DNA from 4 places in the Streptomyces afghaniensis genome. Region 1 is predicted to be linked to each of the others. Evidence: riboswitches for the same ligand, from Rfam matches in the RefSeq annotation. Region 1 holds a riboswitch; each other region holds the start of a gene.
What was found. A riboswitch is a leader RNA that binds a small molecule or an ion and turns the genes downstream of it on or off. The one in region 1 is predicted to bind cyclic di-AMP.

Region 1 (7,313 bases):
GAGGTGCTGTCGGCGGCCTGTTCGTCGGTGTGGCTGACGATGAAGCGGTGGTCGGTGAGGACGAGCACCGTCACATGCCGCCGCACCTCGTTCTGGTCGAACGTCGTCTCCTGGTGGACCAGGTACGACCTGATGGGCTCGCCGCCCACGGCGGCCTCCACCGCCTCGGCCACGAGGGCCGGGTAGTAGCCGCTGCGCTCGATCGCCGCCCGCAGCCCCTGGGTCGTCGTACTGGTCTTGGCCATGACGCCCATCCTACGGGGGACCACTGACTGCGAGGCACCGCTCGCCCCCTGTCAGTACGCGGGGAGCGTCCTGGGACCGAGGTCGTCGCGGGCGGGCGGCGGCGCGAGGCGGACGGAAGCGCCCAGGACGCTCAGGCCGTGCGAGGCGACGACCACCGGCTCCAGGGTGACCGCGACGACCTCGGGGTGGTCGTCCACCAGCCGGGACACCCGCAGCAGCAGTTCCTCCAGGGCAGGGGTGTCGGCCGGTGCGGAGCCGCGCCAGCCGAACAGCAGGGGCGCGGTGCGGATCGAGCGCACCAGCGAGGTCGCCTCCTTGTCGGTGACCGGGATCAGCCGGTGGGCCGTGTCCCCGAGCAACTGCGAGGCGGCCCCGGCGAGCCCGAAGGAGAGCACGGCTCCGGCGGCGGGGTCGATGACGGCCCGTACGACGACGTCCACGCCGCGCGGCGCCATCCGCTGCACGACGGGGCGCAGCTCCTCCGGGGCTCCGAACAGCTCGGTCAACTCGGTGTACGACCGTCGCAGTTGGTCCTCGTCCGCGAGGTCGAGGCGTACGCCGCCCAGGTCGGCGCGGTGCCGCAGGTGCGGGGCGGTGGCCTTGAGAGCGACGGGGTAGCCGAGGGTGCGGGCGGCCTCGGCGGCGGCGTCGGGGGTCGGGGCGGGCAGGGCCCGGTGGACGGGGATGCCGTAGTGGCCGAGCAGGTCGCAGGTCTCCTCCGTGCCGAGCGTGAGTCCCTGCCCGCGCGCGAGGAGCCCGTCGATCAGTGTGGCGGCGCCCTTCTCGTCGATGTCCTCGTACTCGGGCACCTTGCCGGGGTCGGCGGCATCGCGCCGCCACTGCGCGTAGGTGACGGCCTGGGCGAGGGCACGCACGGCGCGCTCGGCGGCGGGGTAGGCGGGGATGAGGTGCTCGCCTTCGGGAGCCTCGGCGGTGGGGAGTCGTTCTCCGGTGGATGTCGGGCGAGGGGCGATGTGCGGAGGATGGTACGCCCCGGTCTGCGGTGCCGTGCTCGCCGCCGCCGACAGCGCCTCCGCGAGGCCGCCCAGCTCCACGTGCACCACCAGGACCGGCTTGGCCGGGGCGGCGGCCGCCGCGGAGCGCAGCGCGTCGGCGAGGGCCGCGTCCGCGACCGAGCCCTCCCCCACCGCCGGTATGGCCGTCACGACCACCGCGTCGCACCGGTCGTCGGCCAGCGCCCGCGACAGGGCCGTGTGGAAGTCCGCGGCGGAGGCCGCCGTGGTCAGGTCCTGCGGGGGGTGCGGCCGCAGCCCCTCGGCCAGACACGCGTCGTACGTGAGCAGGCCGAGCGACTCGGAGTTGCCGAGGATCGCCACCCGGGGCCCGGCCGGCAGCGGCTGGCGCGCGAGGAGCAGCCCGGCGTCCACCAGCTCGGTGATGGTGTCGACCCGGATGACGCCGGCCTGCCGCAGCAGCGCGGAGACGGTGGCGTGCGGCAGCCGGGTCGCCCGTACGGCGTGCCCCTGGGGCGCGGCCGCGTGCCGGGCGCCCTGGACCACGACCAGTGGCTTCGCCGCGGCCGTGCGGCGGGCGAGGCGGGTGAACTTGCGGGGGTTGCCGATCGACTCCAGGTACATGAGGACGACGTCGGTGTCGGGGTCCTCGTACCAGTACTGGAGGACGTCGTTGCCGGAGACGTCGGCCCGGTTTCCGGAGGAGACGAAGGTGGAGACGCCGGTCACACCCGTGACACCGCCGCCGCGCCGGTGCAGCCGGGACAGCAGGGCGATGCCGATGGCGCCGGACTGGGCGAACAGGCCGATGCGGCCCGGGCGCGGCGTCTCGGGCGCGAGGGAGGCGTTGAGCCGTACCCGTGGGGAGGTGTTGATGATGCCGAAGGCGTTCGGCCCGATGATCCGCATGCCGTACGTGCGCGCGTGCCGCACGAGTGCGCGCTGGCGTTCGCGCCCCTCGGTGCCGCTCTCGGCGTATCCGGCGGAGACCACGACCAGCCCCTGCACGCCGTGTTCGCCGCACTCGGTGACGACCTCGGGCACGTGCTCGGCCGGCACGGCGACGACCGCGAGGTCGACCGGGCCGTCGATGTCCCGCACCGAGCGGTGTGCGGGCACCCCGTCGAGCTCCTTCTGTCCCTCGGGGAGTGCCCTGTTCACGGCGTAGAGGCGGCCGGTGTACCCGGCGTCGCGGATGTTGCCGAGGACGCTGCGGCCCACGCCGCCCGGGGTGCGCCCGGCTCCGATGACGGCGACCGAGCCGGGGGCGAGCAGCCGCTGCACGGACCGGGCCTCGGCGCGGTGCTCGCGCGCGTACTGGACGGCGAGGGAGCGGTCGGTGGGTTCGAGGTCGAACTCCAGACGGACGACGCCGTCCTCGAAGCTGCGTTTCTGGGTGTACCCGGCGTCCGTGAACACCTTGATCATTTTGTTGTTGGCGGGCAGCACCTCGGCGGCGAAGCGGCGGATGCCGCGCTCACGGGCGACGGCGGCGATGTGTTCCAGGAGAGCGGAGGCGACGCCCCGGCCCTGGTGGGCGTCCTGCACCAGGAAGGCGACCTCGGCCTCGTCGGCGGGCGCGGACGCGGGCGTTCCGTCCGCGCCGATCCGGTCGTAGCGTACGGTGGCGATGAACTCGCCGCCGACTGTGGCCGCGAGTCCCACCCGGTCCACAAAGTCGTGGTGCGTGAAGCGGTGGACGTCCTTGGCGGACAGGCGAGGGTACGGCGCGAAGAAGCGGTAGTACTTCGACTCGTCGGAGACCTGCTCGTAGAAGCTGACCAGGCGCTCGGCGTCATCAACGGTGATGGGCCGGATGCGCGCGGTACCACCGTCGCGCAGCACCACGTCGGCTTCCCAGTGGGCGGGATACTCGTGCCGGTCCGGCGAGGTCTGCATGGGCCCCAGAGTACGTCTGGCGTCCGACAGCGGCGCGAGGCAGTCTGTGGAGGGCGTCAGCCGGGTCGAGGCCGCGACCCGACGGCACCCCGGGGCGGTACGTCAGGACCGCCCCGGCGCAGCTTCACGTATGGGAAACTGGTCTAGACAACCCTGAAAACCGAAGGGCAGCAACACATGGCTGAGCGCCGCGTCAACGTCGGCTGGGCCGAGGGCCTCCACGCCCGCCCCGCCTCCATCTTCGTCCGAGCCGCCACGGCCGCAGGCGTCCCGGTGACGATCGCCAAGGCAGACGGCAACCCCGTCAACGCGGCCTCCATGCTGGCCGTCCTCGGCCTCGGCGCCCAGGGCGGTGAGGAGATCGTCCTCGCCTCCGACGCCGAGGGTGCGGACGTCGCCCTGGACCGGCTGGCGAAGCTGGTCTCCGAGGGCCTCGAGGAACTGCCCGAGACCGTCTGAGCATTCTTCCGCGCCTGATCCGGTACCCCTGGTCCGGTGCATCCTGAGGGGCTCGTCCGAATTCATCGGGCGAGCCCTTCGCCATTCCCGGGCGCGGGTCGCCATTTCCGGTCACGGGTCGTGAATTCCCCGTTCCCGGGCAGCAGAAATAATCCCCCGCGAATTACCTGCTCTTTGTATACGGCTCCTGTGTTAATGCCGCAGGCTCGCCGTGTTTACGGGATGTTGCGAGTTCCTCACACGCTCGGCCCGCTCCCCGGCGGAGCCGAAACGCAGCCGGTGCGCGGCCGTCGCGCGCTCGGTGTGCAGCGCCGTGACCGCCCGCGCGCGCTCGCTGTCCCCGCGCGCCACCGCGTCCACGATCGCGCCGTGCTCGGTCCAGGACTCCACGGGCCCGGCCGGCGCCTCCACGGTGTACATCCAGGCGATCTTGTGACGGAGCTGGGTGAGCATCGAGGTCAGCGCGGGGCTGCCGGAGGCCTGCGCGAGCGTCTCGTGGAACCAGCCGCCCAGGGAGCGCAGGTCGTCGCTGTTGCCCCGGCGGGCGCGCTCCTGGCCGAGCCTGACCAGGCCGCGCAGGACCTTCAGATGCGCCTCGGTGCGGCGCTGGGCGGCGCGGGCAGCGCCGAGCGGCTCCAGCAGCAGCCGCATCTCCAGCAGGTCGGCGGCCTCCTGCTCGGTGGGTTCGGCGACGCACGCGCCCGCGTGCCGCCGGGTCACCACGAAGCCCTCGGCCTCCAGGGTGCGCAGGGCCTCCCGGACGGGGACGCGCGAGACGCCGTAGCGGCGGGCGAGGAGTTCCTCGGTCAGCCGGCCGCCGCGTTCGTAGACACCCGCGACGATGTCGTCCCGGATGGCCGTGCACACCGAGTGCGCGGGAATGCGCATGACCGACCTCCGTTTAATCCCCGTGAAACGTCGAACGAGTGACGCGTGTTCCGTGACTCTATTGCAATGAGCCGGAATTTCCGACGGCAGACCGGAATCCAGGGATATTTTTTGGACAGCCGGGCGGCACAAACGCCGAAAGCCCCGGCTCGGGGAGCCGGGGCCTCGGGGAAGCGGAGTGGTACGCCGTCAGACGCTCACGCCGTGCGAGCGGAGGTAGGCGACGGGGTCGATGTCGGAGCCGTACTCGGGGCTCGTACGGGCCTCGAAGTGCAGATGCGGGCCGGTGACGTTGCCGGTCGCGCCGGACAGGCCGATCTGCTGGCCCGGGGTGACCCGCTGGCCCACCGAGACGCTGATGGACGACAGGTGGCCGTACTGGGTGTACGTGCCGTCGTTCATCTTGATCACGATCTGGTTGCCGTAGGACCCGCCCCAGCCGGCCTCGACGACCTCTCCCATGCCGACCGCGTGGACGGAGGTGCCGCTGGCGGCGTGGAAGTCGACACCGGTGTGGCTGCCGGAGGACCACAGGCCGCTGCTGGCCTGGTAGCCGGTGGAGACGTACGAACCGGAGATCGGGGGCACGAAGGTGTTAAGGCGCTTGCGCTCGGCCTCGCGGGCGGCGCGCTCCTTGGCCTCGCGGGCCTTCTCGGCCGCCTCCTTGGCCTCCTTGGCCGCCTCGGCGGCCCGCTCGCGGGCGGCCTCCTCGGCCTTCTTCTTGGCGGCGGCCTCCTCGGCGGCCTGCTTCTGGGCCGCGGCCTGGGCGTCGATCTGCTGGGCCACGGTGTCGCCCATGGTGACGACGGGGGTGAGGCCGGTCTGCTCGACGGCCGGCTCGGCGGCGAAGGCGGCCGGAGCGGCCACGGTGCCGATGACGCCGGTGGTGGCGAGGGCCGCGACCCCCGCCGCGCGGGCCGTGCCGCGGTGGATCCTGCTGGGACGACGGTGCTTCCCGGTGGCGCGGGTGAACGCCATGGAGTGCCTGGTCCTTTCCTTCCTTCTCGCCTACCGGGTTAGCTGACGGGTTCGGAGCAGGAAGGTCTCCTACGGACCCCCTCGCGGCTCGCGCGGGCGTCCGATTCACCCCAGGGACTGCGGTTGGGTCCCCGGCTCCCCTGGCTCGCGCCGTACGGGGACTCGGCGATGACTGTCCGGTGCCGCGGGTGCGGCGCACTGCCTGACGAACAGCCCGGACGACGCTAAGCGGGGCCACTTTCAATTCCCAAACGGATCCGGCTTTTTGTAGCGCATCCCACAGGGCAGACAGGCAACCTCCGTGCCAATTCGGGCATAAAGGAGCCCTGGTGCCTTAGGAAGACAACCAGGGCTCCTCGCGCGCGTGCCCCTACTCGGCGGCGACGACCGTGACTTCGCCGATGCCCAGGGCCTCCACCGGGCCCTTGATCTGCGCCGCGTCACCCACGAGCACGGTCACCAGACGGTCCACCGGGAAGGCGCTGACGACCGCCGCGGTGGCCTCCACGGTGCCGGTCGCGGCGAGCTGCCGGTACAGCGTGGCCTGGTAGTCGTCGGGCAGGTGCTGCTCGACCTGGTCGGCCAGCGTGCTCGCGACGGCCGCCGCCGTCTCGTACTTCAGCGGCGCCACACCGACCAGGTTCTGCACGGCGACGTCCCGCTCGGCGTCGGTCAGTCCCCCGGCGGCGAGGGTGCTCAGCACCGTCCAGAGGTCCTGGAGGGCGGGGCCGGTGTTGGGGGTGTCCACGGAGCCGGTGATGGCGAGCATCGCGGCACCGGTCCCGTCCGGGGCGGACCTGAGGACCTGGCCGAACGCCCGCACACCGTAGGTGTAGCCCTTCTCCTCGCGCAGCACGCGGTCCAGGCGGGAGGTGAGGGTGCCGCCGAGGCAGTACGTGCCGAGCACCTGCGCGGGCCACACACGGTCGTGCCGGTCCGGGCCGATGCGGCCGATGAGCAGCTGCGTCTGGACCGCACCGGGGCGGTCCACGATGACGACCCGGCCCGTGTCGTCGGCGGTCACCGGCGGCACCGGGTGCGGCTCGGCCGCGGATCCGGTCCAGGAGCCCAGCGTGTCGCTCAGCAGGGCGTCGAGGTCGATGCCGGTGAGGTCGCCGACGACCACGGCGGTGGCCGTGGCGGGCCTGACGTGCCGCTCGTAGAAGGCGCGTACGGCCGCGGAGTCGATCGCGGCGACCGTCTCCTCGGTGCCCTGGCGGGGCCGCGACATGCGCGAGCCTGCCGGGAAGAGCTCCTTGGAGAGCTCCTTGGCGGCGCGCCGGGAGGGGTTGGCCAGCTCGTGCGGGATCTCGTCGAGGCGGTTGCGGACGAGCCGCTCGACCTCGCTGTCCGCGAACGCGGGAGCCCTCAGGGCGTCGGCGATCAGGCCGAGCCCCTTGGCGAGCCGGGAGGCCGGCACCTCCAGGCTGAGCCGGACGCCGGGGTGGTCGGCGTGTGCGTCGAGGGTGGCGCCGGCACGCTCCAGCTCGGCGGCGAAGTCCTCGGCGGAGTGCTTGTCGGTGCCCTCGGAGAAGGCCCGGGCCATGATCGTGGCCACGCCGTCGAGGCCGGCCGGCTCGGCGTCCAGGGGTGCGTCCAGCAGCACCTCCACGGCGACGACCTGCTGGCCGGGGCGGTGGCAGCGCAGGACCGTCAGGCCGTTGCCAAGAGTGCCGCGCTCGGGGGCCGGGAAGGCCCACGGCTTGGCCTCGCCCGCCTGCGGCTGGGGGTGGAAGTCCATCGTGGCGAGCTCGGTCACTTGGCCGCCTCCTCGTTCTCGTTCAGGGCCGCGGCTGCGGTGTCCTCGGTGGTGTCGGCGTCCTCGGCGGTCTCCGTGTCGCCCGTCTCGCCGGCGACGGGCTCGTAGAC
Region 2 (7,313 bases), on a different contig from region 1:
GCAGGGAGGTGGCGCGCAGGGCGTTGAGCGCGCTGTGAGTGTGCCGGCACCTGGACGTCGTCGCCCGAGTCCGGGCGGGTCCGCGGCCCGGCGAGCCGGTTGCCGCTGCGCCCACCCTCCCGCCGCCACCCGGCCACCACGTGGCGGCCGTAAAATCGGTCTCACTGTGTCTGACTCCGTGCATACCCCCGAACCTCCCCAGCCCCCCACCCCCGGTGCCTCCATCCGGCACAGCCGGGCCAAGGGTGAGCCGCGTTTTCCCGATGGGCCGAAGGCCGATCCCGCCGGGTCGCACTTCGAGCGGCGGATCCGGAGTTTTCAGCCACGGCGGAGCCGGGTCACAGCCGGCCAGGCGGACGCGCTCCAGCGGCTGTGGCCCAAGTGGGGCCTCGACATCGACGGCAGCCGAGCCCTCGATCTCGCCGACTTGTTCGGCAACGACAACCCCGTCGTCCTGGAGATCGGCTTCGGCATGGGCGAGGCCACGGCCCAGATGGCCGCAGGGGACCCCACCACCAACATCCTCGCCGTCGACGTCCACACCCCCGGCCAGGGGAACCTGCTCAATCTCGCCGACCGGAACGGCCTGTCCAACATCCGGGTCGGCAACGGCGACGCGATCATCCTCCTCCGGGAGATGCTCACCCCGGACTCCCTCGACGGCCTGCGCGTCTACTTCCCCGACCCCTGGCCCAAGAAGCGGCACCACAAGCGCAGGCTCATCCAGCCCGACTTCCTGACCCTCGCCGCCACCCGCCTCAGGCCCGGCGCGATCGTGCACTGCGCCACCGACTGGGAACCGTACGCCGAACAGATGCTCGACGTACTCACGGCACATCCCGACTTCGAGAACACGCAGGCGGACGGCGGTTTCGCGCCCCGTCCCGACTTCCGTCCCCTGACCCGTTTCGAGGGCCAGGGACTGGACAAGGGACATGTCGTGAACGACCTCCTCTTCCGTCGCGTACAGCACGTGGACCAACCCCCCGCCGGCGCCTGACCGCACCCGCACCCGTATCCCTCCCGCCTGCGGACAGCGCCCATCCGTCGTTAGGGTCAATGCCGTGGCCACCAGCCCCCCACACACGTCGTACCCCCGCGTTCCTCCCGGCGGCGCCACCCCCGGCGCCGGCCCGCTGCGGCACGCCCACTGGTGGCAGCGCACCTGGGTCCGCTACGGCGCGCTGACCACGCTGCTCGCGATATCCGGCCTCGTCATCCTCGCCCTGGTCCGCGAGGAGACCGGCACGGAGGGGTTCCTGGTCGGGCTGGGGCTGGCCACACTCCCGGTGCCCCTGCTCATAGCCGCGTTCCGCTGGCTGGACCGGGTCGAACCGGGCCCCTGGCGGAATCTGCTGTTCTGCTTCGCCTGGGGCGCCTGCGCGGCGGCGCTGATCGCGATCGTCGCCAACAGCTTCGCGACCAGATGGATAGCGACGGCGACGGCGGATCCGTCCAGCGCGGACACGCTCGGCGCGACCGTCATAGCGCCGGTGGTCGAGGAGATCGCCAAGGCGGCGGCCGTCTTACTGGTCTTCCTCTTCCGGCGCCGCGACTTCACCGGCATCCTCGACGGAGTGGTCGTAGCCGGCGTGACGGCCACCGGCTTCGCGTTCACGGAGAACATCCTCTACCTGGGCACCGCCTTCGGCACCGACCAGCTCACCGGCGGCACCGGAATCGCCTCCGTCACGGCGGCGACCTTCTTCGTGCGCATCATCATGTCGCCGTTCGCGCACCCGCTGTTCACCGTTCTCACCGGCATCGGCTTCGGCATCTCCGCGCTCGCGGCGGACCGCCAGCACGTCCGCCGCGTCGCCTTCCCGCTCTCCGGGCTGCTGCTCGCGATGGGCATGCACGCGATGTGGAACGGCTCGTCGGCGTTCGGCGAGTACGGGTTCTTCGCCGTGTACGCGGCGTTCATGGTGCCCATCTTCGGGCTGCTGACGTGGCTGGTGATCTGGACACGGCAGCGGGAGCTGAGGACCGTACGGGCGGAGCTGCCCGCCTACGCCGTGGCCGGGTGGCTGTCCCCGGTGGAGCCGTACGCCCTCGGCTCGATGCGGGCGCGGCGGATCGCCCGCCAGTACGCCCGCCGCCACGCGGGCCGGGCGGCGGCGCGGGAGGTCGCGCGGTACGAGGCCTGTGCGACGTCCCTGGCGTTCCTGAGGCACCGGGGCCGCCGCGGCCGCGCCGGTGCCGACTTCGTCGTACGGGAACGGGAACTGCTGGACGAACTGTGGCGGCGCCGGGAGGCGGCCCGCCCCGCGCTGGAGTACGCCGCGCGGGTCACGGCCCCTCCGGTACCGGTGGTGGCCCCGCCCTGGCCGGTGTACGGGGCATACGGGTACGGCTGTCCGGCGACGCCGGCGCCGTACCCTGCCGGCAATCCGTACCGGTCGTAGCAGGAACCGCTCAGGCCGAAGCCTCCGTGAGCCGCGCGAGCTCCGCCTCCGTCAGCGTCAGCTCCCCGACCCCGATCAGCGCGGGCAGCTGCTCCACCGTCCGCGCGGAGGCGATCGGCGCCGCCACCGTCGGCCGGGCCGCGAGCCAGGCGAGGGCGACCGTGGCGACGGGGACGTCGTGGGCCGCGGCCACCTCGTCGAGGGCGTCGAGGACCCGGCGGCCCCGCTCGGTCTCCAGGTGCTGGGCGGCACCGCCCGCCCGCGCGCTGTCGACGCTCGTACCGGGCCGGTACTTGCCGGTCAGGAAGCCCGACGCGAGCGCGTAGTACGGGACGGCCGCCAGGCCGGTCCGCTCGGCGAGGTCCTGGAGCTCGCCCTCGTAGGTGTCGCGGGAGACCAGGTTGTAGTGGGGCTGGAGGGCCACGTACCGGGCGAGCCCCTCCCGGTCGGAGAACTCCAGGGAGGTCCGCAGCCGCTCGGCGGAGATGTTGGAGGCGGCGATGTGCCGCACCTTCCCGGCCTTCACGAGTTCGTCGAGCGCGCCGATGATCTCCTCCACCGGCACGTCGGGCTTGTCGTAGTGGGTGTAGTACAGGTCGATGTAGTCGGTGCCGAGGCGCCGCAGGGAGGCGTCGGCGGCGGCCTTGATGTTGGCGGCGGACAGGCCCTGGAACTCGGGGTGCTGGCTGACCTTCGTGGCGACGACGACGTCCGCGCGGTTGCCGCGCGACGTCAGCCACTTGCCGAGGACGGTCTCGGACTCGCCTCCCTGGTTGCCTTCCGCCCACGCCGAGTAGACGTCGGCGGTGTCGACGAAGTTGCCGCCGGCGGCGGTGTACGCGTCCAGGACGGCGAACGACTGCGCCTCGTCGGCGGTCCAGCCGAAGACGTTGCCGCCGAGGGCGAGCGGGAAGACCTCGAGGTCGGAGGAGCCGAGCTTGCGAAGAGAAGTCATGCTCTGTGTCAACGGCCGTGCGGCGGAGGCTCATTCCGCAGCGGACGCAAAACTCCCGTAAACGCCCCCGGACGAAGCCCCCGCACGAGACCTGGAACGCCGGCGCTCAGACGTTCAGGCCCTTGCCCCGCAGCCAGGCCAGCGGGTCGATGCCGTTGCTGGAACCGCCGGTGTGGACCTCGAGGTGCAGGTGCGCCCCGGTGACGTTGCCGGTCGCGCCCACGCGTCCGATGACGTCACCCGTGCTGACCTTCTGGCCGACGCTGACGCCGATGGACGACTGGTGCGCGTACCAGATCTCCGTGCCGTCATCGAGGGTCAGGACCGTCTTGTAGCCGTACGAGCCGTTCCAGCCGGCCTCGGTGATGGTGCCGCTGTGCACCGCCTTGATCGGCGTGCCCGTGGGTGCGGCGAAGTCGAGGCCGGTGTGGTAGCCGGAGGACCAGTAGGCGCCGGCCTGGCCGAAGGTCGAGGTGAGGGTGTACGAGGAGGTCGGCAGTGTGTACTGCTTGGCGAGGGCGGCGAGCCGCTCGGCCTCGGCCTTCTTCCGGGCCTCCTCCTCCGCCTTCCTCTTGGCTTCGGCGGCCTTGGCCTTGGCTTCCTTCTCGGCCTTGGCAGCGGCCTCCGCGGCCGCCTTCTGGGCGGCTTCGGCGGCGTCCTGCGCGGCCTTGGTCTCGATCTGTTCCTGCTGGTGCTCGACCTGCGCCATGATCCGGGCGCGCAGCGCCTCACCGGCGCCGGAGGTGCCCTGCTCGGTGTCGGCGGACGCCGTGGCGAGGTCGCTGAGCGGGGTGGCGGAGCCCTCGGGGGTGTCGTCGTCCGAAATGAGGGAACCCACCGAGGGCAGGTCCGGAACGGAGATCGACACCGGCGGCTTGCCGGTCTGGGCGCTGGCCATGCCGCCCGCGCCCACGGCGGCTATGACGCCGACGCCCAGGACGGTGGAGCTGCGGGCGAGCCCTCCGCCGCGCTGCTTGGTGACGCGATGCCGGCCACGGATGGGGCGGATGGACTCCGCGGTGGGGTTCCATTCCTGGAACGGGCCCTCGTCGGTGCGGTGACCGCCGTAGCCGAAGGTCTCGGTGTCGCGCTGGTTCGGCGCGGACGGGGCCGCGGGGGCAGGCCGGTTGGACGCCACGTGGGCGTACTCCTTTCCTTCCTTCTCGCCTACCGGGTTAGCTGACGGGTTCGGAGCAGGAAGGTCTCCTACGCGCGTATACCGGCCGTGCTTCCACGGCGGCATCCGCTCGATTCACCCCAAGTGGTGGTTCCCCGGTTCCCTTTCGGGATTCGGCGCGTGCGCACGGAGCCGCCTTCTGTGACGGCTGGGACGACCGCGCTGCGTTATCGAACGTTAATAGACGCGCGGTGGGTATTCCAGCGGTTCCTCTTGATCATTAACCTTTTTCGCGCGGACCAACCTGCCATGACCAGCCTAAAACGGACGAGTTGACCGCCACCCAAGTGACTCACGGGTTTTGACGGTGTGTCAGTTGTGATGCGCAGCGGCGCGATTCACTCACCGACAGTAATGGCGAGCCCAGGGAAACGCGGAAAACACCGAGGGCCGGAACCCTTTCGGATTCCGGCCCTCGGCCTTCAGTAGCGGGGACAGGATTTGAACCTGCGACCTCTGGGTTATGAGCCCAGCGAGCTACCGAGCTGCTCCACCCCGCGTCGTTGTGACTCCAGTGTACGCCATCCGCGGGACCGCTCGCGCACACCGGTGCTCAGCGGCGGCTCAGCAGGTGTCGGTTCGGTGCCTTGGCCTGCTCCTCGTGCTCCGGGAGGACGACGACCTCGACTCCACCGGCCGCCAGGACGCCGCTGCCGTCGGCGCCCGCCACGAAGGTGTCCGGCTCGCGCCAGGCCGTGACCACACGCCGTACGCCCGCGTCGAGGATCAGCCGGGCGCAGGGTGCGGGGCGGGAGGCCCGGCGGGCGCAGGGCTCCAGGCTGCTGTAGACCGTCGCGCCGGCGAGCCCGGGGCCGGCCGGGTCGAGCTTGGCCAGGGCCGCCTCCTCGGCGTGCACGAGCGGGTCGCCGCCCTCGCGGGAGTGGCCGCGGGCCAGTTCCGTGCCGTCGGCCGCGACCACCACCGCGCCGACACTGAACGCCGTGTCCGACGGCGGGCACTGTGCCGCCAGTTCGCAGGCGAGGGCCAGCCAGTGGTGGTCGGCGGCGGCGGGGAGGGGGCCGGTGCCCGGGGCGGTCGGCTCGTAGCGCATCAGGACCACGTCCTCGATCCGCCGGGTCTCCAGCAGCCGGAGCCGGCCGGACTGGTAGCCGCCGGGGCCGAAGAGGCGGGGCGCCCCGGGGTCGCCCACGAAGAGCGGGGCGAGGACCAGCTGGAGTTCGTCGGCCAGGCCCTGGGTGAGGAGCTGGGTGTGGATCAGGCCGCCGCCCTCGACCATGAGCCGTCGTACGCCCCGGACGTCGTGCAGGTGGGTGAGGAGCCGCCGCCAGTCGAGGCCGGCGCCGAGCGGGACGACGTCGGTGGCATCGGTGGCGAGGCCGAGGGCACGGGCGCGTTCGGCACCCTGGTCGGTGGTGTAGAGGACCTTCTCGCCGCCGGTGTGCCAGAACCGTGCCGCCGGATCGAGGTCGCCGGAGCCGCTGACCGTGACCTTGAGGGGGTACTCCGGCAGGCCGGCCGCGGTCCGGGCGGCTCGCCGCTCGGGTGAGTTGACCAGCAGGCGCGGGTTGTCGGCGCGGACGGTGCCGGCGCCGATCAGGATCGCGTCGACGGACGCCCGGACCTCGTCGACCCGGTCGAAGTCGGCCGGGCTGGACAGGAGCAGGCGCTCGGGGCCGGTGTCGTCCAGGTAGCCGTCGAGGGAGACGGCGGCGGACAGCAGGACGTACGGATGGGGCATCGACGCTCCCGGCTCGTGGAAAACGGGCGACTGAGAAATCGGCGGACTGAGATCGGCTGAAAACGGCGGACTGACGGGCGGTCTTGGTTCAAGTTTGAAACAAACCTACACTGGCGGCATGACGACTCGCTGGCTCACCCCTGAGGAGCAACGCGCCTGGCGCGCGTACATCGCCGCCTCCTTGCTCCTGGAGGACGCGATCGACCGGCAGCTCCAGCAGGACGCCGGCATGCCGCACCTGTACTACTCCATCCTCTCGGTCCTGTCGGAGTCCCCGGAGCGGCGGCTGCGCATGACCGATCTCGCCGAGCGGCTGAAGATCACGCGCAGTCGGCTGACGTACGCGGTGACGCGGCTGGAGAAGGACGGCATGCTGCGGCGCGAGGCCTGCCGGTACGACAAGCGGGGCAGCATCGCGGCCCTGACGGACGACGGGTTCGCCGTACTGGACCGGGCGGCGCCCGGGCATGTCGAGACCGTGCGGAGCTTCCTGTTCGACCGGCTCAGCGAGGAGCAGGTGGGGCAGCTGGAGGAGATCTCCACGGCGATCGCGCAGGGGCTCCAGGAGGACGGGACGCGGCCGGCGTCGGACGACGTGCCGTGGCGACGGAGGTCCTCCTCGGCCTGTTCGTGACCCACCTCACACCGCACCCCGATCTCATTGCTTCAAATTTAAAGCAAGGGTAGGGTTCCGGACGTGGATCTGCTTCAAATCTGAAGCAGCCTGCAAGCCGACGGCTGTGCAGCCGAACAGGAACGGAACCCGGAGGCCCCGCATGCCCGACACCCCCGCTGTCCTCGCCACCCCGCGCTCCCGCGTCCGGGTCCCGCTGCGCTTCCACGACGGTTACGAGGTCGACGCCGAAGTCGTCACCTTCCACGGCCTGGCCGACGGCCAGGAACACGTGGCCGTCGTCCTGGGCGAGCCCGGCCCGGTTCCGCTGGTGCGGCTGCACTCCGAGTGCCTGACCGGGGACGTGTTCGGCTCGGCCCGCTGCGACTGCGGCCCGCAGCTGCGCGAGGCCGTCGAGCGCATAGCCGAGCGCGGCGGCGTGCTCCTCTACCTCCGCCAGGAGG
Region 3 (7,313 bases), 1.2 Mb from region 1:
CGGCGCTGATGTACAGCACGCCCGACGGCGGCAGGACCCTGACCGCCGCGCTGAACTACGTGGACGACGCGGCGATGTCCCTGGCCGAGCCGTTCCAGAAGGCGACACAGAGGCTCGTCAAGGAGGTGTTCGGCGGTCGGACCGAGCGGATCGCGTCGACGGACTGATCCAGAACGCGGTGGGCCGAGGAGCAGCCGAGACGCGCCCGCACCCGCCGACGGCGAGAAGGGGCCGTGTCGGGGGGTGTCCGCCCGCAACGGTTGGCGCGTCAACGGACGGTGAGTCGGTACGCAACCCCATCGCGCCGTTCCGAGGACGGACACCCCCCGGCGCGGCCCCGACCCACACCACCGCGAAGGCGCCGGCACGCACCCCACGCAGCCGCAGGTACCGCGCCCGCTGCCCTCACGCCACCGAAGCGATCCGCATCCTGATGTCCTCCGGCGACAGCGCCCCCTTCGCCGTCACATGATCCCCCGACGACTCCCCACGCAGCCGCCGCCCGATCCACGGCACCAGAAACTCCCGCGCCCAGTGCACATCGTCGCGCCGAACCTCGAGCGGCCCCCGCGCCGGCAGCGGCGGCCAAGGCTGCTCGGGGTCCGCCGGAACCTCCAGTCCGAGCACCTGCCCCGCACGGAGCGCCACCCGCGTGTGCCCCTCGGGCGACAGGTGCAGCCGGTCGGCGTCCCAGGCCCTGCGGTCCTGGACACTGCGCAGGGACCACAGGTCGAGCACCGGGCAGCCGTACCGGTCGGCGATGGCCCGGACATGCCCGTTGTACGTCGCGATCTTGCCCCGCAGGTGCTTGAGCACGGGCATCCCCCGGGTGTCGAACCCGGTCGTCACCATCACCGTGCCGGCCACGGCGGTGAGCCGCACGAGGGCCCGCTCGAAGCGCTCGGCCACCTCGTCCGGGTCGGTACCCGGCCGGAGGATGTCGTTGCCCCCGGCGCAGAACGAGACCAGGTCCGGGGCCATTTCGACAGCCCGCGGAACCTGGTCCGCCACGATCTGGTCGAGGAGCTTCCCTCGCACGGCGAGGTTCGTGTACTGGAAGTCGCCTTCGGGCCGGCGGTCGGCGAGCAGGACGGCGAACCGGTCGGCCCAGCCGACGAACGCCCCGTCGGGGCCGGGATCACCGACGCCCTCGGTGAAGCTGTCCCCCACCGCCACGTACGACCCGATCACTGCTCTGCTGTCACTCTTCGAATCGTCTGCCACAGCAGCTCATGATTCACCTTCGAATGTGACTTACGCGACCGTAGGAAAGGGTTGACGGGCGGTGAGATAAGCCACTCCTAAAGTGTTCGCCAACTCCGGAATAGGCCACCCGTCAGCGATGTTGCGGGGTCAGTCGCCACACCCGGAACCCTGTGATCCGGAAGTGACTCCACACGGTCCGGAAGCCGAAGTGCCCACTTGTGTACGGCTCGGGGTCGCTGTAGTCGAACACGAGCCTCCCGTTGTTCCACCACCGCACCGTCGAACCGTCGGAGACGACCCGCACCTTGTTCGGCTCACCCGGCACCAGCAGCGGCTCGGTGTAGTCGTAGATCAGGGGCCGGACACCGGGCTCACCGACGTACCGACGCAACCGGGTCGTGGTGTTGTAGTTGGCACCGAAACCGGCGTAGTACGTCGTCAGGTGGTCGTACTCCTCCAGCGCCCCGCCACGCGGCGTGGCGAAGAGATCGCCCGGGGAGCGGACGTCGGTCGCGTTCCAGAAGTTGTTGAGGTCCGAGACCCGGTCGTTGACCCCGCCCTCGGACACGGGCGTGGCGGTGTACTCGAGGACGTACGGGCCTTCGAGCCGCCGCCTGAACCAGACGGTCGCGCCGCTCGGTACGTCGATCTCGAGGACACCGCGAGAGGCGGTGACGGTGCCGCCGCCCTGGAGTTCGGTCGCCCACTGGCCGAGGCCGTGGCGGAAGTCGTCGCGGGCGATGAGGCGGCGCTGACGGGACGCGGCGTTCGCGCTCGCCGTCGCTGTCGCCGTCGGGGCGAGCGCCGCCAGGGCGGCTCCGGCGGCCAGGGCCCCCAGCGCTCTGCGGGTGGTCGGCATGGGACACAGCTCCTCGGGGATCCGTCTGGAAGGCTCCAGAAAGCGCTTGCACTCCGGTCGGGATCACTCTGTCCCAACTGCCGCCCCCTGTCGATCCCTTGGCCTGTCGGCCCCGGCACACACCGAAGGCCGGACCCGGGGATCGGGTCCGGCCTTCGGTCGCGTGTCAGGCAGGTGGTCGTGCGGTCGGTCAGCCGACGGAGACGCCGTGCGAGCGCAGGAAGGCGACCGGGTCCACGTCCGAGCCGTAGTCAGGCGTGGTGCGGATCTCGAAGTGCAGGTGCGGTCCGGTCACGTTGCCGGTGGCGCCCGACAGTCCGACCTGCTGGCCCGCCGTCACGGTCTGGCCGGCCGAGACGGAGAGCTGGGACAGGTGGGCGTACTGGGCGTAGTAGCCGTCGGCGAGCTTGATGACGACCTGGTTGCCGTAGGCGCCGCCCCAGCCGGCGGAGACGACCGTGCCCGCGCCGACGGCCTTGAGCGAGGTGCCGGTCGGAACGACGAAGTCGACACCGGTGTGGTAACCGCTGGACCACATGCTGCCGGACATGTGGTACGGGGTGCCGACAGTGGCGCCGGCCACCGGGAGGGTGAAACCACTGGAGTTGCTCTCGGCGGCGGGCTTGGCGGCGGCCGGCTTGGCGGCGGTCTCCGCCTTCGGGGCCGACTCGGCGGCGGACGGCTTCGGGGCCGAGGCCTTCGGCGCGGACGGGGCGGAGGCCTTCGGGGCGCTCGCCGCCTTCTTGCCGATCGACAGCTTCAGGCCGGGGTGGATCAGCGACGGGTCGTCGCCGACGGCGTCGCGGTTGTCCGAGTAGAGCTTCTTCCAGCCGCCGTCGACGTGGTGCTCGTCGGCGATCTTCGCGAGATAGTCACCGGCCCGCACGGTGTACGAGCGAGCGCCCGTGGCCTTTTCGGCGGCCTTCTTCTCGGCGGCCGGAGCCGACTGGACGGCCTTTTCCGGAGCCGACTGCGGGGTGGCGGCGTGGGCGCCGGCGGCCCCCATGAGCGGAAGGGCGAGAGCGGCCCCGCCGGTTCCGGCGACGGCGATGGAACGGGTGAAACGCTGGGTCTTCGGGCGGCGGTGCTTACCCTTCGCGGGCATGGCGAATTCCTCTCCGTCGCCTGCGAGGTGAGCTGTCGGGTTCGGACTGGAGATGCCCGGCCACGCCGAGGCGCGGCTTAACCCCAAGCCGTTCCGGGAACCGGAACAGGCGTCTTACCTGTGGGTCCCCCGCTCCTGCCGTACGTCGGGTCAGTGTGTGCGGGATCCGGGCGGCGGCAGGATTAGGCGTCCGTCCGGATGGGTGTGGAACGTAAGCGACCAGGACGCAAACGGACAAGCTTGCGGTTGCCCGTGACGGCGTTTTTCTTGACGCGCCGACAATTTTTCCGTCACGGAGCGTGGATTACCGATCTCCCGCATTCCGCAATACCCCTGATTGACGCCAGAATTACGTGCACATGGCAACAACACATCGTCACGAATATGACGATGCTCACGCACCCCGACCTCATCTCCTTTACAGTCGGGGCACGTTATGCCTAAACAACCGAAGCACTCCCTATTCGGACAGAACGGCTACTTGCGCCGAAGCCGGACGACGGTGGCGTCCAGGTCCCCGCGCAGACCGACCCGCAGTCCGTGGTGGAGCAGCACGGCACCTCGGTGAACTTCGCCCGTTTCGAGGCATTCGTACGATGCTGAGGGGTCAAGACCCCTCAGCCGGAGCGCCGGAACGGGCTCGCCGTACCGCTGCGCCTGGAGCCAGGCGAGGACGACGGTCTCGTCGCCGAGGGCGTACTGCACGGCACTCAGACCGCCCTCCGGCGGGCGCAGCCGGTACAGGTCGCCGTGCTGCACCACGGGCCGGATCTCCTTGTAGAGCTCCACCCAGTCCCGCGCCTCGGCGAGTTCCCGCTCCGTCCACTTCGTGAGGTCGCCGCCGACCCCGAGCACCCCGGCCATGGCGCTGACGAACCGGAACCGCAGGGAGCTGGCCCGCTGGTTGAGCATGGCGTTCGGGCTGTCGGTGACCCAGGCGGCCATGACGCGGGCCGGATGGATCTGGCTGAAGCCGTGCTGGATGGCGAGCCGGTCGAGCGGGTCGGTGTTGTCCGAGGTCCACACCTGGTCCGTGCGGCCGAGCACACCGAGGTCGATCCGGCCGCCGCCGCCCGAGCAGGACTCGAAGGCCACTCCGGGATGGGCGGCCCGCAGCCGGTCCAGCAGGCCGTACAGGGCGTGTACGTGGTCGACCCACAGCCGCTGCGGGTAGGGGTCGTCCGGCCAGCCGGCGTCGGTGAAGCAGCGGTTGAAGTCCCACTTGACGTAGTCGACCGGCGCGCTGGAGAGGAGCCCGTCGAGCCGCTCCCAGAGGTACTCCTGGACGTCCTCACGAGCCAGGTTCAGTACGAGCTGATTACGGAACTCCGTCCGCTTTCGTCCCGGTTGGTACTGCACCCAGTCCGGATGCGCGCGGTACAGATCGCTGTCCGGGTTGACCATCTCCGGCTCGACCCAGATCCCGAACTGCATACCGAGGCCGTGCACGTGCTCGGCGAGCGGCTTGAGCCCGCCCGGGAAGCGGTCGGGGTTGGGGGTCCAGTCACCGAGCCCGGCCCGGTCACTGGTACGCGCCCCGAACCAGCCGTCGTCGACCACGAACAGCTCGACGCCCATGGCGGCGGCCCGCTCGGCGAGCGCCCGCTGCTGCTCCTCGGAGATGTCGAACTCCGTGGCCTCCCAGGAGTTGAACAGCACCGGCCGGTCCTGGTCGGCGTCCGGGATCACGTACGTCCGCTGGTAGGCGTGCCAGGCGCGGCTGGCCCCGCCGTGGCCGCCGTCGCTGAAGAGCCCGGCGAAGACGGGGGTCGTGTACGACTCCCCCGTGCCCAGCATCAGCAGGCCCGAGTCGTCGTACCCGGCCCCGCCGGTGATCTGCACGCGCGCGTCCGGGAGCTGGGCCACGGCGATCCGCCAGGACCCGGACCAGCCCAGGGCGCATCCGTAGACCTCGCCGTGCTCCTCGGTCGCGTCGGTGTCGAGCGCGACCCACGGCAGGTGCTGGTGACCGGTGTGGCCGCGGCGGCTGCCGATGACCTTCTCGCCGTGGGTGAGGGCGGAGCGCTCCAGCCGGGACTCGGCGCCCCAGCGGCCGTGCAGCTGGGACAGCCGCCAGGCGTCGCGGTCGGGCAGGGTCCAGGTGGCGGAGTCGGCGCGCAGCACCTCGACGGCGGGTCCGTGGTTGTCGAGGGTCACCCAGCGCTCGACGACGTCCGTCGCGGAGCGCATCCGGTAGTGCAGCGTGATGGCCAGGTCGCCGTCGCGGAAGCGCAGCCGCAGCTCACCGTCCTCGGTGTCGTGCCCCTCGTAGGTCCACTCCGTGCCGCGCCGCTCGCCGGTGCGTACGGACAGGGCGGGCCGGGTGAAACGGGGGCCGCCCTCGACCGGATACTCCTCGCGTCCGTCGAGCGGTGACTCGAAGGGCCAGTAGTCCGGCAGGGGCCGGACGGCGAGGGCCTCGGCGTCGGCCAGGCCGATCCGGGCCCCCCAGTGCAGGTGCAGCAGCTCGTCCCGGTCGGTGACATGGACGGCGTAGCTGCTGGCCGGCCCGGAGAGCACCCATGTACGACCGTCTTCGGAGATGTCCAGCATCAAGGCCTCACAGATTCGAACAAGCCCGACCAGGTGCGACCAGGCCCCAACATCATCAAGTGCCGCTGGGGCTTCCGGCAACGCCTGTGGACAACTCATTGCCCCAGGCAGGCATGTCGTATCGTCGAGTGGTGCCCGTCGACGAGCCGCGCCGACGGCGCCGAAGGGGAGGAGCCCTCGTGACACAGCAGGTCCCGTCGACCGAGCCGGAGCTGGCCGGAGTGCGCAACTTCCGCGACGTGGGCGGACTGCCGACGGTGGACGGACGGCGGGTGCGGCAGGGCGTGCTGTTCCGAAGCGGCCACCTCGCGCACGCGACCGGGGAGGACGCCGCCTTCCTGAGCTCCCTGGGCCTGCACACGATCTTCGACTTCCGCAACGCGGCCGACCAGAAGCTCGAAGGGCCGGACGTCGAGCTGCCGGGCGTGCGCAATGTGAACCTGCCGCTGAGCGACCCCGCCGACGGCGCCGAGTTCTGGAAGATGGTGCGCGACGGCGACCTGGACCAGCTGCGCGCGATCCTCTCGGACGGCAAGGGCGTGGACCGCATGATCGCCTCGTACCGCATGATCATCGGGACCCGCACGACCGAGCACTCCCAGGTGCTGCACGCGCTCGCCGAGGACAGCGTCCCCGCCCTGATGCACTGCGCGGCGGGCAAGGACCGGGCGGGTCTGTCCATCGCGGTGACGCTCCTCGCGCTGGGTGTCGAGCGCGAGGCGATCGTCGACGACTACCTGAAGTCCAACGCCAAGCACCGCCGCTACAAGGTGCACCGCAGCAGCTCCGCCGCCTCGGCCTACTCTCCCGAGGTCATGGAGCTGCTCAGCCCCCTGTTCGACGCGCGCGCCGAGTATCTGTCGGCGGCCTTCGACACCATCGAGGAGACCTGGGGCGGCGTCGACCCCTATCTGGAGAAGGGGCTGGGGCTCACCCCCCGGACCCGTGAGCGGCTGCGCGAGCGGTTGCTCGACTGACGTACGGCGCCCGCCCCGCGGCTACTTGGCCCCCACCTCGAACAGCAAGTACACGAAGGCCGCGAAGACATGGCCCACGACGAGGTAGATGAACAGCCGCACCCACAGGGCGCGGGGGAACTTCTCCTCCATGTCCTTCACGGCGTGTCTCCCGGGGTCGGGCCCAGGCACAGGGCGGCCGTGGGGCTCTGCAAGAGGGTGTGGACGAAGAGCAGTTCGACGCCGTCCGGGTCCTGGGCGGCGATCCGGTGCGGGGTCAGCGAGTCGAAGTGGGCGCTGTCGCCGGGCGCGAGCTGGTGCGTGGTGTCGCCGAGGCGCAGTCGCAGCCGTCCCCGCAGCACGTGCAGCCACTCCTCACCGGGATGGACGCGCACGATGTCGCCCTGGGAGCCGTACGGGACGTGGACGCGCAGGGCCTGCATCCCGCGCGCCGGCGCGCCGGCCTGCCAGTACGTCCAGCCACCCGCCGCGGTCGGCTCCATGTCGGCGGCGCGGATGACGGCGTCCCGGGCGGCGGCCGTCTCGCCGAGCAGCTCGGCGACCGTCGTACCGTAGATGCGGGCGAGCGCGAGCAGCATCGGCAGGGAGGGCTGGCGCTGCCCGGTCTCCAGGC
Region 4 (7,313 bases), on a different contig from region 1:
CCACGATCAGCGAGCACATCACCAGGGCGAGCAGCGCGGCCCGGCCGGTCAGCCGGGAGCGGCGCGCCTGGCGCCTGGTCTGGGAGCGGTAGACCCGGGCCGCGGTCTGCTCGCCGAGCAGCCGGATCCTGGTCGCGGTGGAGAACCGGTCCCGGTCCTTCACGGCCATGTCTGTCCGCCTCCCGCTCCACCGTCATACGCGCGTACGTCCCCGGACACGGTACGGGACCGAGTACGGGGACGTACGTACGACGCTGCCTCTTACGGGTCGGGCCTTTCGGCGATCAGCCCTTGAAGCGCGGGAAGGCGCTGCGGCCGGCGTACACCGCCGCGTCGTCGAGGATCTCCTCGATGCGCAGCAGCTGGTTGTACTTGGCGACGCGCTCGGAGCGGGCCGGGGCGCCGGTCTTGATCTGGCCGCAGTTGGTGGCGACGGCCAGGTCGGCGATGGTGACGTCCTCGGTCTCGCCGGAGCGGTGGGACATCATGCACTTGAAGCCGTTGCGCTGGGCCAGCTCGACGGCGTCCAGGGTCTCGGTGAGCGAACCGATCTGGTTGACCTTGACCAGCAGGGCGTTGGCCGCGCCCTCCTCGATGCCGCGGGCCAGGCGCTCGGGGTTGGTGACGAACAGGTCGTCGCCGACGAGCTGGACCTTGTCACCGAGCTTGGCGGTGATGGTCTTCCAGCCCTCCCAGTCGTCCTCGAACAGCGGGTCCTCGATGGAGACGAGCGGGTACGCGTCGACGAGCTCCGCGTAGTACTCGGTCATCTCGGCCGCCGAGCGCTCCTTGCCCTCGAAGGTGTAGACGCCGTCCTTGTAGAACTCGGACGCGGCGACGTCGAGCGCGAGGGCGATCTGCTCGCCGGGGGTGTAACCGGCCTCGTTGATCGCCTCGAGGATGAGGTCGAGGGCCTCGCGGTTGGAGCCGAGGTTCGGGGCGAAGCCGCCCTCGTCGCCGAGGCCGGTGGCGAGGCCCTTCGACTTCAGGACCTTCTTCAGCGTGTGGTAGACCTCGGCGCCCCAGCGCAGGGCCTCGGAGAAGGACTCCGCGCCGATCGGGGCGATCATGAACTCCTGGATGTCCACGTTGGAGTCGGCGTGCGAGCCGCCGTTCAGGATGTTCATCATCGGCACCGGCAGCAGATGCGCGTTCGGGCCGCCCAGGTAGCGGAACAGCGGCAGGTCGCTGGCCTCGGAGGCGGCGTGGGCGACGGCGAGGGAGACGCCGAGGATGGCGTTGGCGCCGAGGGAGCCCTTGTTGTCGGTGGCGTCCAGGTCGAACATGGCCTGGTCGATCAGGCGCTGCTCGGTGGCGTCGTAGCCGACCAGCTCCGGGCCGATCTGCTCGATGACCGCGAGGACGGCCTTCTCCACACCCTTGCCGAGGTAGCGGTTCGAGTCGCCGTCGCGCAGCTCGATGGCCTCGAAGGCGCCCGTGGAGGCGCCGGACGGGACGGCGGCACGACCGGTGCTGCCGTCGTCGAGGCCGACCTCGACCTCGACCGTGGGGTTGCCTCGGGAGTCCAGGATTTCCCGGGCTACGACGACGTCGATGGACGGCACGAGCATCTCCTTCTTCATGTGACGCGGGTACGCGGGCCGCGTGGACCCGGCGAGGCGCGGGCCGCGGTGGCTCGCGACATGAGCCTAACCGGCTCCGGGCGATCGGCCACCGGGTCGCCCACCCCATGGACAGAACCGAGAGTAAATTGTTTCCGAACGGAACAAAGCCGGATCGCAAAGACCGGCGGAAAAAACCCCGCCCCGGTGCGTACGGGGGAAGACGCACCGGGGCGGGGAACCCGTGGGGACGGGGATGGGCCGTGCCCGTGGGGACGGGCGGGGCGCTGCTTACTTCAGGTGCAGCTGCTGGCCCGGGTAGATCAGGTTGGCGTCCGTGACGATGTCCTTGTTCAGCTCGAACAGCTTCTCCCAGCCGCCCTCGACCTTGTGCTCGGTCGCGATGGAGCTGAGGGTGTCACCCTTGACGACCTTGTACTCGCCGTCGCCCTTCTTGACCTTCTTGCCGGTCGGGGTGGTGACGGTCTTCTGGGTCTTCTGGGTCTGGGCCGGGCGCTCGTCGGAGCGGGAGGCCGGCTGCTGCTCGGTCTGGCGGGTCTCGGTGGAGCCGCTGCTCTGCGCGGAGCCGCCGCTGTAGCCGGCGCTCGACAGACCCTTGCCGCAGACCGGCCAGGCACCCTTGCCCTGGCTCGCGAGGACCTTCTCGGCGATCTCGATCTGCTGCTCCTTGGTGGCCTGGTCGGCGGTGGAGGCGTACTTGGTGCCGCCGTAGCCGGACCAGGTGGAGGCGGAGAACTGCAGACCGCCGTAGTAACCGTTGCCGGTGTTGATGGACCAGTTGCCGCCGGACTCGCACTGGGCGACGGCGTCCCACTCGGAGGCGGTGGCGGCGGAGGCGTTGCCGGCCGCCATCAGCGGGGCGGCGACGGCGGCACCGGTGACACCGGCGATGGCGATGACCCGAGAGGCCTTGGACGGACGGCGGTGCGTGCCCTTGCCGGAAAACAGCATGGAGAGATCCCCTCACCGACGCCTGCGAGGTGAGCTGTCGGGTTCGGGCCGGTTGAGTTGCCCGGCCGCGTCCCTCCCGGGACACGGCTTCACCCCAAGCCCTTCCGGCACAACCGGCCGGTCGGGCACTTACCTTGGGTCCCCCGCTCCTGCCTACGGCGCTTGACGCGACGACTGTTCCCGTACGGCCGCTGGCAGGATTCGGCGTTGCGGCAGCCGGGGCTCGCGGTGGCGAGCGGTCATGACCGTAGACATGCGATCCGCGGAATTTCAAAGACGATCAGGGCTTCTGAGATCTATCTCTCACCGCACCGATAAGGGACATTAGCCGCGAACAGTGACGTGAACTCGCACGGTTTCAGGGTGACTTCCGCCGCCGTTTCCGTACTGCCCCACCGGCTACCTGTCGTCCGCTTCGCCCTCTACCGTGAGCTTCTGACCGGGGCGGATGAGGTTCGGGTCGGTACCGACGGCCGTCTCGTTCCCGACGTAGAGGGCGCGCCATCCGCCGCTGAGGTCGAGGGAGTTCGCGATGGACCAGAGAGTGTCGCCGGGCCGGACGGTGTAGGAGCCGTCCGTCGCCTCCCGGGAGGCTTCGTCGTCGCGCGAGGCGTGCCGTCCGGTGGACCCGGACGTACGGCCGTCCTCGCTCGCGGTGCCCTCGTCTGCACTGGGGCCGCGGTGGCGGCCGGAGGCGGTGCCGGTTTCGGTTTCGGCGGGTGCCGAAGAGCCGTCGTCCTGGCGGGAGTTGTCGGGCTTGTCACTCTCGGGGGCGGGCGACGGGTCCTGTGTCGAAGACTCGGCGGAATCGGACGACTTGTCGGACTTGTCAGTTTCGTCCTCCGGAGTCGATTGCCCGTCAGAGGGCGACTCGGTGGAGTCGAGCAGTCCGGGCGAGTCCGTCGGCGCGGACGAGTCGGAGGAGCTGGACGAGTCGGACGTGTCCGAATTCTTGTCCTGCTCAAGGCCGGAGAGCAGCCCGCAGGTGCGCCACGCGCCGACCCCCTGGTCGGCGAGGATTCTCTCGGCCACGGCTATCTGCTGGGAGCGGCTGGCCAGGTCGGCGCTCGGGGCGTAGTCGAGGCCGCCGTGGTTCTCCCAGTCCTCCTGGGACAACTGGAGGCCGCCGAAGTACCCGTTGCCGCTGTTCTGGCTCCAGGCGCCGCCGGTCTCGCAGTCCGCGACCCGGTCCCAGGTCGTGCCGTCGGCCGCGCTGGCACCGGAGGCCCCGAGGAGCGGAATCGCGATGGCGGAGCCGGTCACCCCGGCCGCGACGAGGAGAGCCGGAGCCTGGCGGGGGCGACGGTGCCGACCGTTCCCGGAGAGCATACGGAGACCTTTCGCGAGACAGCAGTGACCGGCGCGGCGCCGGGTCCCCCCAGGGCCGCGCTGATGATGGGTGAACGTATCGGCAGACGATCACTTGTCACAAGTTCATGCCGCGCAGATCACGTGAAGATCACAGGTCTGATGTTTCGTCACTTCATGCCGCCGAGAACTCCACCGGCAGCGTGCGCAGCCCGCGCATGATGAGGCCGCCGCGCCATCTCAGCTCGGCCGGGTCCACCGCGAGCCGCAGGTCCGGGAGGCGGGTGAGGAGCGTGGCGAGCGCGGTCTGGCCCTCCAGACGGGCCAGCGGGGCGCCGAGGCAGTAGTGGATGCCGTGGCCGTAGCCGAGGTGCTGGTTGTCGCGGCGGGCGAGGTCGAGCACGTCCGGATCGGCGAACCGCTCCGGATCCCGGTCGGCGGCGGCCAGGACGACGAGGACCGGGTCGCCGGGCGCGATGTGCTGCCCGCCGATGGTGAGCGGCTGCGTGGCAAACCGCCAGGTGGCGAGTTCGACCGGGCCGTCGTAGCGCAGGAGCTCCTCGACTCCGGTCTCCAGGAGGCCGGTCTCCCCGGCGGCGAGGGAGCTCTGGAGGCGCGCGCGCTGCTCGGTGTGGGTGAGCAGGGCGTAGGTGCCGTTGCCGATCAGGTTCACGGTCGTCTCGAAACCGGCGAACAGCAGGATGAAGGCCATGGCCGCGGCCTCGTTCTCGGTGAGGTGCTCGCCGTGGTCGGAGGCGCGGATGAGCCCGGAGATGAGGTCCTCGCCGGGGGCGGGCTCGTCGGGCAGCGCCTCCCTCTTGCGGTGGATGAGGTCGGCGAGGTAGCCGCGCATCTTCTTCACGGACCGCGCCACGCCGCCCCGGGGCCCGCCCTGGTGACGGATCATCATCCCCGCCCAGTCGCGGAAGTCGTCCTGGTCCTCGCGGGGGACGCCGAGCAGGTCGCAGATGGCGTAGATGGGGAGCGGGAAGGCGAACTCGTGGATGAGGTCGGCGGACCCCTTCCGTGCGAACCCGTCGATGAGCCCGTCGGTGAGCTCCTGCACCCGGGGCGCGAACTCGGCGACCCGGCGGGGCGTGAACGCCTTGGAGACGAGCCGCCGCAGCCGGGTGTGGTCCGGCGGGTCGATGTTGAGCAGGTGCGTCATCAGCTCGGCCTTGCGCTCCCCGGGGATCCCGGTCTTGCCCTTGGCGTGCGCGGGCTCGTCGTGATGCGCCGGGTTCTTGGAGAGCCGGTGGTCGGCGAGCGTCTGCTTGGCGTCGGCGTACCGCGTGACCAGCCAGGCCTCCACGCCGCTGGGGAGCCGCGTCCTGTGGACGGGGCTGTGCTCGCGGAGCCAGGCGTAGGCGGGGTAGGGGTTGCTCGCGAACTCCCAGGTGAAGAGGTCGGGAGCGGCGGCCGGGGTGCTGGGCTGGGGCTGGTCGGTCACTCCCCGACGGTATCCGGCTCCCCGCCCCCTCCCTCGGCCGGTCTCAGCCCTGCTCCGCCTCCCTGATCGCGTCCCGGTACGCGCGGGCCGCCGCTCGCAGGGCCGCCTCCGGGTCGACGCCCTCCGCCTCCGCACGGACGGCCAGAGCCAGCAGGTCGTAGCCGATGCCCTCCACCGGCGGGAGCGGTATGTCCAGGCCGGCGGTGCGGGCCCGGGACGCCAGCTTGGCGGCGAGGGCCAGGCCGGGCTGGCCAAGAGGGATGCCCTCGGTGATCGAGGTGCGCTGCTTCTCGACCGCCTTGGTGCGCAGCCAGTGCGCCTTGACCTCCTCGGGCGTGGTTGCCGTCTCTTCGCCGAAGACGTGCGGGTGGCGGTGAATCAGCTTGGCGACGATGCCGGCGGCGACGTCGTCGATGGAGAAGGGATTAGCCCCGTCCTCCGGGCTGCCCTCCTCGGCGATCCGGGCGTGGAAGACGACCTGGAGGAGCACGTCACCGAGCTCCTCGCGCAGCTCGTCGCGGTCGCCCTCCTCGATCGCCTCGACGAGCTCGTACGCCTCCTCGATGCCGTACTTGGCCAGACCCTTGTGGGTCTGCTGGGACGACCACGGGCATTCGGCGCGGATACGGTCCATGACCTGGACGAGATCGAGGAGGCGGGCGCCCGGCAGGTCGTAGGAGGCGGGGAGCAGCTCCAGCTCGGGCATGGCGACACGGCCGGTGCCGGCGAGGCGGGCCAGGCCGTCCGTCAGGGCCGGCTCGCCCTCGCCCGTCGCCACGACGACCACCGTGCGGCCGCCGGCGCAGGCGTCGACCAGCTGCTCGGCCGTCGGGGCCGCCTCGTCGACGGTGATCCCCGCCTCGCGCAGATACGGCAGCTGCGGGTGCGCGCCGTCCGCGCACAGCACCTGGTCGGCCGCGTGCAGTGCCTGCCAGGCGGGCCAGGACAGCAGGCCGGGGGCGACGCGGTGGCTGGTCGTGAGCAGGACGATGCGGCCGGTGGCTTCGGGGCTGTTGGCGTTCACGATTCGAAGCTATCCCACGCCGCCGACAGCCCCGGACGTCATCCCCGTGCCTCCGGGGACAGACGCCCTACATGTTCCGCTGCGCCTGCGCCTGCGCCGCCGACACGTCCCGCACCCACGGCGTCTTCGCGTCGGCGCGGCTGCTCTTCTGGACGTCCCAGGTGCCGTAGCGCGGGTTGAGGTCGACGTTCAGGTCCTTGGAGGCCTCGGACAGGGCCTTCCAGAACTCTGGACGGTTGGTGTCGGTGCCGAGTTTCCGGGCGAGCTTCTGGGCCTCCAGCTGGAGGCGGAGGTTCTCCTCGAGGCGCTCCGGCGGGATTCCGTACTGCTGGAGCCAGGTGGTCTCCAGTGCCTTGGCGCCGCCGGCCTGCTCCTCGAGCCCGGACCGCATCTCCTGGATCTCTCTGCGGGTGACGGTCACACCGGCGTCCTGGGCGGCGCGGTGCAGCACCCGGTCGAGGATCATGGTGTGCAGGGTGTCGCGGGTGAGCGTGCCGGTCCCGGCGATGGCCTGCTGGTACTGGGCGTCGTCCCGCACGGCCGCCCGCTGGGCCGCGCGCACCTCGCCGACCCGTTCCTCCAGCTGGGAGACGGTGATCCGCTGGCCGCCCACCACGGCCGCCGCGCCGGGATGCGCGTCGTTGCCGCAGGCGGTGAGAAGGGGCGCCGCAGCGGCGATCGCGGCGGTGAGGACGAGCGCGGTGCGACGGCGGCGGTGCAAGGAGACCTCCCGAGGAGATTGTGCGACGGTGCACAAGGTCTTGCGGTGATCGATGGTAGGCAGTGGCCAGGCTCTGGCCAACCCATTCGACCAACGATTCACCGGGACTTCCGGCACCGCCGCGCGGGCCGTGCCGGGAGGGGAACCGTGTTCGGGGGGTCGGCGCGGTTCCCTCCCGGGTCTTCGGGTCTGGGGATCACCGGTGCGATGAAGTGCGCTGGGCGTCGAGCCCGCTCCCGGACTCGCCGCGGTGGCGGGCCCCACCTGGTCACAGGG

Region 2: linked by a shared signal. The riboswitch ahead of ACH4G3_RS14485 (M23 family metallopeptidase) and the one ahead of ACH4G3_RS00505 (M23 family metallopeptidase) in region 1 are both predicted to bind cyclic di-AMP.
Region 3: linked by a shared signal. The riboswitch ahead of ACH4G3_RS05480 (M23 family metallopeptidase) and the one ahead of ACH4G3_RS00505 (M23 family metallopeptidase) in region 1 are both predicted to bind cyclic di-AMP.
Region 4: linked by a shared signal. The riboswitch ahead of ACH4G3_RS29255 (transglycosylase family protein) and the one ahead of ACH4G3_RS00505 (M23 family metallopeptidase) in region 1 are both predicted to bind cyclic di-AMP.

The regions. Positions count from the first base shown of each region.
Region 1 covers NZ_JBIRGJ010000001.1:122,387-129,699, reverse strand. Annotated here, with positions in the region: gene ACH4G3_RS00525 (DUF5998 family protein) at 1-254, opposite strand, end outside; gene ACH4G3_RS00520 (bifunctional acetate--CoA ligase family protein/GNAT family N-acetyltransferase) at 297-3,119, opposite strand; gene ACH4G3_RS00515 (HPr family phosphocarrier protein) at 3,297-3,578, shown strand; gene ACH4G3_RS00510 (GntR family transcriptional regulator) at 3,771-4,466, opposite strand; gene ACH4G3_RS00505 (M23 family metallopeptidase) at 4,656-5,444, opposite strand; cyclic di-AMP (ydaO/yuaA leader) riboswitch at 5,458-5,622, opposite strand; gene ACH4G3_RS00500 (M16 family metallopeptidase) at 5,815-7,203, opposite strand; gene ACH4G3_RS00495 (M16 family metallopeptidase) at 7,200-7,313, opposite strand, start outside.
Region 2 covers NZ_JBIRGJ010000003.1:885,669-892,981, reverse strand. Annotated here, with positions in the region: gene lhgO (L-2-hydroxyglutarate oxidase) at 1-38, shown strand, start outside; gene trmB (tRNA (guanosine(46)-N7)-methyltransferase TrmB) at 167-1,000, shown strand; gene ACH4G3_RS14495 (PrsW family intramembrane metalloprotease) at 1,065-2,405, shown strand; gene ACH4G3_RS14490 (aldo/keto reductase) at 2,416-3,360, opposite strand; gene ACH4G3_RS14485 (M23 family metallopeptidase) at 3,467-4,498, opposite strand; cyclic di-AMP (ydaO/yuaA leader) riboswitch at 4,510-4,666, opposite strand; tRNA gene ACH4G3_RS14480 (tRNA-Met) at 4,964-5,037, opposite strand; gene ACH4G3_RS14475 (dihydrofolate reductase family protein) at 5,091-6,236, opposite strand; gene ACH4G3_RS14470 (MarR family winged helix-turn-helix transcriptional regulator) at 6,355-6,870, shown strand; gene ACH4G3_RS14465 (GTP cyclohydrolase II) at 7,013-7,313, shown strand, end outside.
Region 3 covers NZ_JBIRGJ010000001.1:1,304,325-1,311,637, reverse strand. Annotated here, with positions in the region: gene ACH4G3_RS05495 (serine hydrolase domain-containing protein) at 1-167, shown strand, start outside; gene ACH4G3_RS05490 (GDSL-type esterase/lipase family protein) at 406-1,191, opposite strand; gene ACH4G3_RS05485 (DUF6250 domain-containing protein) at 1,337-2,065, opposite strand; gene ACH4G3_RS05480 (M23 family metallopeptidase) at 2,256-3,170, opposite strand; cyclic di-AMP (ydaO/yuaA leader) riboswitch at 3,173-3,336, opposite strand; gene ACH4G3_RS05475 (alpha-galactosidase) at 3,648-5,723, opposite strand; gene ACH4G3_RS05470 (tyrosine-protein phosphatase) at 5,903-6,700, shown strand; gene ACH4G3_RS05465 (DUF6126 family protein) at 6,722-6,841, opposite strand; gene ACH4G3_RS05460 (helix-turn-helix domain-containing protein) at 6,838-7,313, opposite strand, start outside.
Region 4 covers NZ_JBIRGJ010000008.1:99,480-106,792, forward strand. Annotated here, with positions in the region: gene ACH4G3_RS29245 (FtsB family cell division protein) at 1-169, opposite strand, end outside; gene eno (phosphopyruvate hydratase) at 285-1,565, opposite strand; gene ACH4G3_RS29255 (transglycosylase family protein) at 1,854-2,534, opposite strand; cyclic di-AMP (ydaO/yuaA leader) riboswitch at 2,539-2,705, opposite strand; gene ACH4G3_RS29260 (transglycosylase family protein) at 2,934-3,863, opposite strand; gene ACH4G3_RS29265 (cytochrome P450 family protein) at 4,018-5,292, opposite strand; gene ACH4G3_RS29270 (nucleoside triphosphate pyrophosphohydrolase) at 5,336-6,316, opposite strand; gene ACH4G3_RS29275 (SurA N-terminal domain-containing protein) at 6,384-7,037, opposite strand; gene ACH4G3_RS29280 (GNAT family N-acetyltransferase) at 7,306-7,313, opposite strand, start outside.